3 regions of the Glutamicibacter sp. AOP12-B1-11 genome follow, and region 2 is predicted to be linked to each of the others. Evidence: riboswitches for the same ligand, from Rfam matches in the RefSeq annotation. Region 2 holds a riboswitch; each other region holds the start of a gene.
What was found. A riboswitch is a leader RNA that binds a small molecule or an ion and turns the genes downstream of it on or off. The one in region 2 is predicted to bind S-adenosylmethionine.
Positions count from the first base shown of each region.

Region 1: linked by a shared signal. The riboswitch ahead of ACT3UQ_RS00895 (ABC transporter substrate-binding protein) and the one ahead of ACT3UQ_RS04390 (bifunctional o-acetylhomoserine/o-acetylserine sulfhydrylase) in region 2 are both predicted to bind S-adenosylmethionine.
Region 3: linked by a shared signal. The riboswitch ahead of ACT3UQ_RS00800 (O-acetylhomoserine aminocarboxypropyltransferase/cysteine synthase family protein) and the one ahead of ACT3UQ_RS04390 (bifunctional o-acetylhomoserine/o-acetylserine sulfhydrylase) in region 2 are both predicted to bind S-adenosylmethionine.

Region 1 is NZ_JBQSYL010000001.1:175,812-179,077, reverse strand. It holds gene ACT3UQ_RS00900 (ABC transporter permease) at 1-237, opposite strand, end outside; gene ACT3UQ_RS00895 (ABC transporter substrate-binding protein) at 249-1,889, opposite strand; SAM riboswitch class I at 2,012-2,102, opposite strand; gene ACT3UQ_RS00890 (MetQ/NlpA family ABC transporter substrate-binding protein) at 2,419-3,266, opposite strand, start outside.
Region 2 is NZ_JBQSYL010000005.1:109,243-112,508, forward strand. It holds gene ACT3UQ_RS04375 (CPBP family intramembrane glutamic endopeptidase) at 1-171, shown strand, start outside; gene ACT3UQ_RS04380 (GNAT family acetyltransferase) at 229-636, shown strand; gene ACT3UQ_RS04385 (VOC family protein) at 734-1,378, opposite strand; SAM riboswitch class IV at 1,552-1,669, shown strand; gene ACT3UQ_RS04390 (bifunctional o-acetylhomoserine/o-acetylserine sulfhydrylase) at 1,761-3,104, shown strand; gene metX (homoserine O-acetyltransferase MetX) at 3,107-3,266, shown strand, end outside.
Region 3 is NZ_JBQSYL010000001.1:153,101-156,366, forward strand. It holds gene ACT3UQ_RS00795 (CoA-binding protein) at 1-361, opposite strand, end outside; gene ACT3UQ_RS00800 (O-acetylhomoserine aminocarboxypropyltransferase/cysteine synthase family protein) at 361-1,728, opposite strand; SAM riboswitch class I at 1,814-1,908, opposite strand; gene ACT3UQ_RS00805 (histidine phosphatase family protein) at 1,947-2,585, shown strand; gene ACT3UQ_RS00810 (RNA polymerase sigma factor) at 2,745-3,245, shown strand; gene ACT3UQ_RS00815 (methylated-DNA--[protein]-cysteine S-methyltransferase) at 3,242-3,266, shown strand, end outside.

The DNA of each region.
Region 1 (3,266 bases), on a different contig from region 2:
CAGGTCTCCGGTCAGCAGCGCACCGAGCTGGGTGAAGTACTGCACGATCAGCGGCTGGTCATAGCCGTAGTAGGCCTTCATCTGCGCGATCGTTGCCGGATCCGCAGACGAGTCTGCGGAGAGGAAGATCGTGACCGGGTCGTTCGGCAGGGCCTGCACCGCGAGGAAGACCGCGGTGTAGGCCAGCAGGATCACCAGCAGTGCCTGACCGATGCGTTGTGCGATGTATCCACCCATGTTGAGTTCCTTTAGCCGTTGCTCTTCCAGGCGCCCTGGAAGATTGGTGCGGTGCCGGAGGTGAAGTCGATGTGCGCGTCCTTGTTGGCGCCGTACACCTGCACTTCGTCCCACAACACGAGGGTCAATGCCTTGTCCAGTACCAGCGCGCGCTGCTCCTCGCCGATGAGCTCCAGATGCTCTTCTTCGGTGGTCGCCGCCTGCTCGCGGGTGAACAATTCGTTCAGTTCCTTGTCGGCGTTCAGCGTCTGGTTATTTGTCGCCGGCGCGTAGACCGGCCCCAGGCCGCCGTAGGCGAACTGGCGGGTTCCGAAGAATTCGATCTGGTCATCGACCATGGCGTTGGTCAAAAATGAATTGTCCGCAGCACGGTTGACCAGCTGCACTCCGATCTCCCGCCATTGCTGTTCGATCAGCTCGAAGGCTGGCTTGATGACCACGGAGTTATTCGAGCTGGCCACCGTGATTTCAAGCTTCTTGCCGTCCTTCTCACGGATCCCGTCCGCACCAACGCTCCAGCCCGCTTCTTCAAGCAAGGCCTTGGACTTCTCCGGGTCATAGCCGAGCTCGGCAGACAGATCCACGAAGCCCGGTGCCTGGTGGTTGAGGATCGATCCTGCGAGCACATAGCTGTCCGAGAGGACCGTGTCCTTCAGCGCCTGGCGGTCGATTCCCACCTGCAACGCCTGGCGCACCTTGGTCTCGGCCAGCTTGCCCGAACCGATTCGAATCGCGGCATGGTTGGTAGTCAGGTCCACGCCTTGGGCGGCGAAGATCTGCCCGCCTCCGGCGCTGAGCACCTCTTCGTCAACGGGCTGCAGTCCGCGGACCAAATCGACCTGGCCGGACTGCGCCGCGCCGGCCCGGTGGGCAACTTCTGGCAGGTACTTGACGACCAGTTGTTCAAGGTATGCGTCACCCTGGTTTGCTGCGGTTTCCGGGGCCCAGGCGTAGTCATCGCGGCTGGTGAAGGTGACTTCTTCATCTGGCTTTTCGGACTCGAAGACGAACGGTCCGGAACCGACGATCTGCGATATTGCGGTTTGCCCTGCATTGTCCAGTTCCAGTGTGCCCGGGGATACCAGCCCGGCGGTCACCGAGGAGGTGGAGCGCAGGAAGTTCGCATCCGGGCGTTTCAGGGTCACCTTGACCTGGTTCTCGCCGACGACCTCGGAGCTCTTGTAGGCTGAAAAGTCGACGTTCGGTTGAATCTGCGCGGATTTCACGCCTAAGCCCAGCGCGTCCAGATTTTTCTTGACCGCTTCGGCATCCAGGGCCGTGCCGTCCGAGAATGTGACGCCATCACGAATGGTGAAGGTGAATTCGGTCTGTGCCTTATTGGCGGTGAACTCGGAGGCGATCCAGCCTACGAGCTTGCCGGATTCGGTATCAAAATAGGTCAACCGGTCCAGCACCGAGTTCAGCACATTCGCCTTCTCGTAGAAGCGAGCGGCCTGGGTCTGCCAGTTGTTGATCGGGGTTACCTCGGCAAAGGTGAAGGTTCCTCCCTCTACCGGGGCGCCTGCTTCCGCGGAAGCTGCCGGCTCGGAGCTCTCCGCGGTGGATGCGCTGTTGCCGCCACAGGCGGTCAGCGAAAGACCTAGAACTGCGAGTAGTGCTGCGGCCTTCAGGCTCAGTGGTGTGTTGCGCATTTTCTGGTGTTCCTCTCGGTAATTTCCCGAGGATTACGCCGAAATCCCGATCCTGCCGCGGTATTGCGGGGCGGGAAGAAGGCAGACTTCTCCCCTGTGCGGACCGTTGCGAAATCTAGCAATCTCCATCGGTCCTGGCCTTAGCACCGCTCCCTGCCGGGATGGTTGCTGCAACGTCAACGAGCCAGGTCTCTCGGTCGCTCTGGATGGTTATCATTCGGTGTCTTTGCCGAACAATTTAAGTCTGCGCGCGCAGGTGCGGTGTGACCAACCATGACGTTATATACGCGTCACGAAGTCATCCCAATACACACTTTGGGGCAAAAACAGGCCCTGAAGCCGGTCACTAATCGTCATAAGTCAGTTCGTGACGCTGCTGAAAAGATTTCCTTGACAGCAGTATCCCCGGCCCCGCGTGATCAAGGGTGGATTTGCTCGCTCGCCAACGAAACATTCGGGATAAAAGCGAACGGCCAGCCCGAACCTCTCTGGTTCAGGCTGGCCGTTCGCATAGTTCCAGTGAGCGGCCCTACTCGGCGGATACCGGAGTCAGCACTCCTTGGACCAACGGATCCTCGGTGTTCTTCAGGTATTCCTGCAGTCTTGGATCGGAGAACACCTCGATTAGCTTGGCTGCATCGGCAGTTTTGGAGAACTCGGTGCCGAAGATCAGCTTGGAGGCGAAGGTTCTAGGCGGTTCCGGGAACAGGATTCCCTTGTCGCGGCCGACCTTTCCGGCATCGAACTGCGACACGTATCCGATGGCTGCATCCACATCGTCTAGCATGCGCGGCATGGCGAGGAGGTCTGCTTCCTTCAGCTCGAAGCCGCGCGGGTTGTCAACCACGTCGGCCATCTTCGCGGTACGCGGTTCGATGTCGGGGTTCAGGCCGAGCAGTCCCTCGCGCTCCAGGAGCCAAAGCGCTTGCCCCTGGTTGGCGACGTCGTTAGGCAGGAGCAGCGTCGACCCCTCGGGGAGAACCTCGACCGATTCGTAGCGGGTGGAATACAGACCGAAGCCCCATTGGTACAGTTCAACGGTTGGCGTCAATTCCACGCCGGCGGCTTCTGCCGATTGCCGCATGTACCACTCATGTTCAAAGATGGTCGCGTCGAACTGCCCTTCGGCCACGGCGCGGTTCGCCTGGATTGGATCCTGAAGCCCAATGGGTTCTATCTCGATTCCATAATCCGGCGCGATGGTCTCGGCCACGAATTTCAGGATCTTCTCTTCCCCGGCCATTGCCGGTTCAAAATGGACCTTGAAATTCGTTTTGCCGGGCTCGGTGGACGCGAGCGCTGGAGCGGACTTTTGCTGAACCAGCAACGCGCCAAGGACGAGCGCCACAATGGTCGCGCATGCCGCGATGGTCCAAG
Region 2 (3,266 bases):
TACCAAGGGGCCGGACCGATGATCGGCAACTTCGCCATGGGTGTGGTCTTTGGCTGGCTCTATCATAAATACGGTCGCGTCATGCCCCTGGTCATCGCACATTTCCTGCTGGATGCCGTTGGTTTTGTAGGCTTCTTGCTCATCGGCCCGGCCATCGGCATTGGTGCCTGAGCACTTTCCAGATTCACGATGGCCCAATTTCGGAGTGCTTTTAGCAGGGGAGTGAAAATGCAGATTAGCGAGCTTCAGATGAATGGCCTTGCCGAGGTGGTCGCACTCTGGCAACGGGTGGAACTCACCCGGCCTTGGAATGATCCGCTGGCCGATGCGGAACAAGCGCTACGCAACGAGTCATCCACAATTCTTGTGGGGCACCGCGACGGAGCGCTGCTTGCCTCCGCGATGGTTGGTTTTGATGGTCACCGCGGGTGGCTGTACTACGTTGCGGTCCGTCCCGAGAGCCAGGGCCAAGGACTGGGCCAACAGATCGTTGGCGCGGCCACCGATTGGTTGCGCCGACGTTCGGTGCCCAAGGTGCAGCTGATGGTTCGCTCCGAGAACTCGCAGGTCATTCGATTCTACGAGCAGCAAGGCTACGAAACCCAAGACATTGTGGTTTTGGGCAAGCGGCTATAGGCAGAGCAGAGCCTTGCCAGTTTGAGCGCACAACTGGCATTAAAGAAGAGTAGGTGGGGGCGCCATTGCCCCCACCTACCTTCGTGCGTACCTTGTCTTACAGCACCACGGTACCGTTATCGGTTTCGAAAGTTACAGACAAGATGCCCGGGGTCCCGTTGGGTGCTTCATACTCCATGCTCACCGCACCGAGATTCACGTTTTCTGGCTGCCCCAGCCAATCAAGGACTCGGTCGCGTGAACCGGCAATGGCAATGCTCTGGATCTGGCCAGCGGGATCCAGCGCACGGGAAGGGTGCAAGTCTTCGGTGCCGGCGTCCCAGCGCAACAAGTATGGAACCTGCGGGTCCGCGATCAGACCCTTGATGCCAATCTGCTGCCAGGTGAGTTCGCGGCCGTCAGGGAACTTGCGGTTACCCGGAACCGATTTGCGTCCCAGGCGCTCTTCTGCGCTTGAGAGATCCTCAACTGAAACACACCATCCCATCCATCCGCCGCCCAGCTCGGAACGGGCACGGACCGCCTGCCCAAACGGTGCCTTGTCGCTAGCGGGGTGGTTCAGAACTTCAACTACTTCTAGGTATTGGTCATGCTTGAGCGGGAAAATTACATTGCGAGTTCCGAATCGCGGATGCACGCCTCCCTTGACGAATTCCAAGCCCAAAGCCTCGGAGATTCTTTCGGCGGTTGGCATGAGCCCGTCCGGGCCACATGCGTACGTAACGTGATCTAGCCTCATCATGTGCCCATCATGTCACTATGTGATTCAAGTCTCGACTTAGGCTACCCTAACTGGCAAACTGGCGATCGAACGCTCTGCATAAATTGCGTTATAAAAGTGCAATATGACCGATTGCGTCACTTTGAGCCACTTCATATTGCCAAGATCTTCGGTTGTCCGGCAGACTTGTGTCAGGTCATGAGTCCCAGTAACAAGCCCCGGCTTACTGGGCGGCAACCCTCCTCCGCGGTGGGGTGCCCCGGGTGAAGACCTGGCCCTCGGCACAAACTGTGTCTAGGACAAGCGCGGGTTACCCCCTGGAAAGTACCTCGACGAGGAGCTTCCTGTCGGTGTGTTTTTTAGTGGTGTACCCCCATAGTCAACAAGCTATATGGAGGAAACCATGAGTAACAACTGGTCATTTGAGACGCGTCAGATCCACTCCGGACAACAGCCCGACCCGGTTACCGGAGCGCGTGCCTTGCCGATCTATCAGACGTCTTCGTTCGTCTTCCCCAGCGCAGAGAGCGCGGCCGCGCGCTTCGCCTTGCAGGAGCTGGAGCCGATCTACACTCGCATTGGAAATCCAACCCAGGAAGCCGTCGAAAACCGCATTGCCGACCTCGAAGGCGGTGTCGGCGCACTGTTGCTCGCCTCCGGGCAGGCGGCCACCACCTTCGCCATCCTGAACCTGGCCCAGGCCGGCGACCACCTCGTTGCCAGCCCAAGCCTGTATGGTGGAACGCAGAACCTGTTCAAGCACACGTTGCGCAAGCTCGGCATCCAGGTCACCTTCGTGGCCGATCCGGATAACCTGGCGCAGTGGCGCGAGGCTGTGCAGCCAAATACCAAGGCGTTCTTCGGCGAGGTGGTCTCCAACCCGCGTCAGGACATCCTGGACATCGAGGGAATCTCGGAGATTGCCCACGAAGCCGGTGTTCCGTTGCTGGTGGACAACACCTTGGCCACCCCATACCTGATCCGTCCGATCGAGTGGGGCGCGGACATCGTCATCCATTCGGCCACCAAGTATCTCGGCGGGCACGGCACCGCCATTGCCGGCGTCATCGTGGATTCGGGGAAGTTCGACTTCGCCAAGGATCCGGAACGCTTCCCTGATTTCAACACCCCGGACGAGTCCTACAACGGTTTGGTGTTCGCCCGAGATCTGGGCGTCAACGGCATTCTCGGCGCAAACCTCGCCTACATCCTCAAGGCACGCGTGCAGTTGCTGCGCGACCTGGGCTCATCGGTGGCACCCTTCAACGCCTTCTTGATTGCCCAAGGGCTGGAAACCCTGTCGCTCCGCGTGGAACGCCACGTGCAGAATGCCAAGGAAGTCGCCGCCTGGCTTGAAGGCCATGAGCAAGTCGAGCTGGTCGCCTATGCCGGGTTGCCTTCCTCGCCATGGTTTGAGCGTGGCCAGAAATATGCGCCAAACGGTGTTGGGGCGGTCATCGCCTTTGACGTTGCCGGCGGCGCCGAAGCGGGCAAGGCATTCGTAGATGCCCTAGAACTCCATTCAAATGTGGCGAATATCGGCGACGTTCGCTCGCTGGTGATTCACCCCGCTTCGACCACCCATGCACAGCTGACCGAGGCGGAACGCCTGTCGGCCGGCGTGCGTCCGGGGCTCGTTCGGCTGAGCGTGGGGTTGGAGAACATCAAGGACATACTCGCTGACTTGCAACTTGGTTTTGCTGCGATCGCAGAGCCTGCTAACCAGGAATTGCAGGAAACCCTCTAGGCATGGCATCCATAGTGACTACCGAAGAGACTCTCGACTCGAAGAACCTCGCCGACGGACAGGACGGCATTTTGCGCCGCGCGTCCGTGGGGGAGTACACCTTCGAAACCGGTGGATACCTGCCGCGTATCGAGCTGGCCTATGAATCATGGGGGCAGCTGA
Region 3 (3,266 bases), on a different contig from region 2:
GTGCGGCGACTTCCTCATGCCAGGATCCAAGCTGCAGCCACAGCGTTTTCGCGCCCACCGCCACGGCCTCATCCAGTACGCCGGGAAGGTCATCGTGCTTTCGGAAGACCTCAACCAGATCCGGGGTCTCCGGCAGATCCGCCAGCGACTTGTAGACCGGCTGGCCCAGAATCTCGTCGAGCACCGGGTTGATGAAGTACACCTTGTACTTCGAGGAGGACAGCAGGTAGGTGGCGACGAAATAGCTCGCACGCGAGGGCTTATTCGAGGCGCCAACAATGGCGATGACCTTTGTATCGCGCAGGATCTGCAGGCGTTCGGCCGCGCCGGGCGCCTGCCAGGTGCGTTCTTCGATGCTCATTAGTTCGCTCCCTTCGAAGCGGCTGGCACGGCGCAGGCGGCGCCGTCATAGGTGGGAGTGTCGAGCTGTTCGTCAGGGGTGGCTGCCTGCGAGGCGCTCAGCGCCTGATCAAGGTCCCAGATGATGTCTTCGACGTCCTCCAGGCCAACCGACAAGCGGATCAGGTCCTCCGGAACGCCGGCGGCAATCATCTGCGCGGCGCTCAGCTGCTGGTGCGTGGTGGAGCCCGGGTGCAGCACCAAGGTGCGCGCATCGCCGATATTCGCCAGGTGGCTGGCCAGCTGCAACGCCTCGATGAACTTGGTGCCGGCCGCACGCCCACCCTTCACGCCGAAGCTGAAGACCGAGCCGACGCCCAGGGGAAGCAATTCGGTGGCCCGCTCATGCTGTGGGTGGGATTCCAGGCCCGCGTAGTTCACATAGCCGACGCGGTCATCGGCTTCGAGCCACGCGGCGATCTGCTTCGCGTTGGCCAAGTGGTTGTCCATGCGCTGCGGCAGCGTCTCCAAACCCTGCAGCAGCTGGAAGGCCGACTGGGCCGGCAGGGAGGGACCGAAGTCGCGCAGCTGCTCGCTGCGCAGCTTGGTCAGGAAGCCGTACTCGCCGAAGTTATCCCACCAGGACACGTTGCCGTAGCTCGGCACCGGTTCGGTCATAGTGGGGAACTTGCCGTTGCCCCAGTTGAAGGTGCCGGCCTCGATGACCACACCACCCAAGGTGGTGCCGTGGCCGCCGATGAACTTGGTCGCCGAGTGGATCACGATGTCCGCACCGTGCTCGATAGGGCGCAGCAGGTACGGCGGGGTCAGCGTGGAGTCGACCACCAGCGGCAGGTTGTGCCGGTGCGCCACCTCGGCCAGGCCCTTCAGGTCTGCAATGTCGCCGGAGGGGTTCGCCACGATCTCGGTGTAGACGGCCTTGGTGTTTTCCTGGATGGCAGCCTCAAAGTCGGCCGCCTCGTTGGAATCGACGAAGGTGGTGTTGATGCCGAAGCGGCGCAGGGAGACGTCCAGCTGGGTGATGGTGCCGCCGTAGAGCTTGGAAGAGGCCACGATGTGGTCTCCGGCCTGTGCCAGCGCCGCGAAGGTGACGAACTCGGCTGCCATGCCGGAGCCGGTGGCTACCGCGCCGATGCCCCCTTCGAGGGAGGCCATGCGCTCCTCGAAAGCCGCCACGGTCGGATTGCCGATGCGCGAATAGATGTTGCCGTATTTCTGCAGGGCGAACAGGTTCGCCGCATCATCGGTGTCTTTGAAGACGAATGAGGTGCTCTGGTAGATCGGCACGGCGCGTGCGCCATGCTCGGCATCGGGGGTGCCGCCTGCGTGTAGCGCGCGGGTGCGGAATCCAAACTTGTGGTCGGCCATGGTGGCTTACGACTCCTTGTCGACTGGGTCTTCGGCAGGAATCCCGGGTCAATGTCGCATAACCCCTGGAGTCCAGTGGAAAGCAGCTCCATCGGTTCTGGCGGTAGCACCTGATCCACCGGCTGTGGCAGGTTGCTGCGGCGTCATCAAACCAGATCTCTCGGCCGCTCGGGATGGTTAAGTAATAGTCTGTCAATATGTCCTGGGATGACCCAACAATGAGTCCTAAGGTTGCGAAGGTTGAAGCGCAGACTGATTCGGGTGCGGCGCCGCGGTTACCATATGCTCGAATTATGGACACCGCGCTAGCACTGGTACGACACGGGCAGACCGACTGGAATCTTGCGGGTCGGCTCCAGGGCCGCACGGACATCGAGCTGAACGAGACCGGCCGCGAACAGGCGCGCGCGGCCGGGCGAGCGCTCATGGGGGAGGGGTGGGATCTGGTGCTCGCCTCCCCGCTGTCCCGCGCCCAGGAGACCGCCGCGCTCATCGCCGCGGAACTCGGCGTCGACACCGGTGCCCCGGTTGCTCACGCGGTTGAACGCGGCTTCGGTCCGCTCGAAGGGCGGGTCATGATCGAAGTGACCGAGCGGGAAGCGGCTGCGCTGGCGGGGCAAGCCGAGAGCCGTGAACTGGTGCTGCAGCGGATGCTGCTCGCCTTGACCGAACTGATTCAGGCAAACCCCGGCCGCCGCATGCTGGTGGTCAGCCATGGGGCCGCCATGCGCATCACCCGCGACGCGCTCGCCGGGACCCGCGCCGAGCGGGGAGTGGAAAATGGAGAAGTCATTCCGGTCAGCCTTGCCCGGCTCGCCGAACTCGTTCAGGAACACGATCTTGCGGACGCCCGCTAGGCTCGTTTGCCACCCAGTGATTATCCGGCACCGGGCCGGTACTGCTTAAGCACCGCTAGGCAGCCGCGGAGAATCTTTCTCGAAGAAAAATCCCCACGAAATCTCACAAAACATCGCGGCGGTACGTTTACATGGTGAAAGCACCGAACCAGGAGCAGCATGAAACAGCCATTCGAACGCATCGTCCAGGCCCACGGGCTGAGCGTCCTTCGGGTTTGCCGCGCCCTGCTCGATGAGCACCGCGCGCAGGATGCCTGGTCCGAAACGTTTCTCTCCGCGCTGAAGGCGTACCCGGAGCTGGATGAGGAGGCGAATGTCCAGGCGTGGCTGGTGCGCATCGCCCATCGCAAGGCCGTCGATGAGCTCCGCCGGCACAAACCAGAACTCAGCCAAGCAGAGGTCCAGCCAGCCACTCGGGCATCGTCCGAGACCAGCGCGGAGGACCACGTGGCAAACATGGAGCTGTGGCAGGCAGTGAAGCTGCTGCCACAAAAGCAGCGGCTGGTCGTGGCCTACCGTTATCTGGGTGGGCTCGGCTATGCCCAAATCGCCGAGATTCTCTCCGGCAGCGCGGATGCTGCCCGGCGTGCTTCAGCCGACGGAATCAAGAACCTGCGAACCCACCTGTCGCAGGATCAACTACCAGGAGGCGACCGATGAACACGCAAACTCCAGACTCCA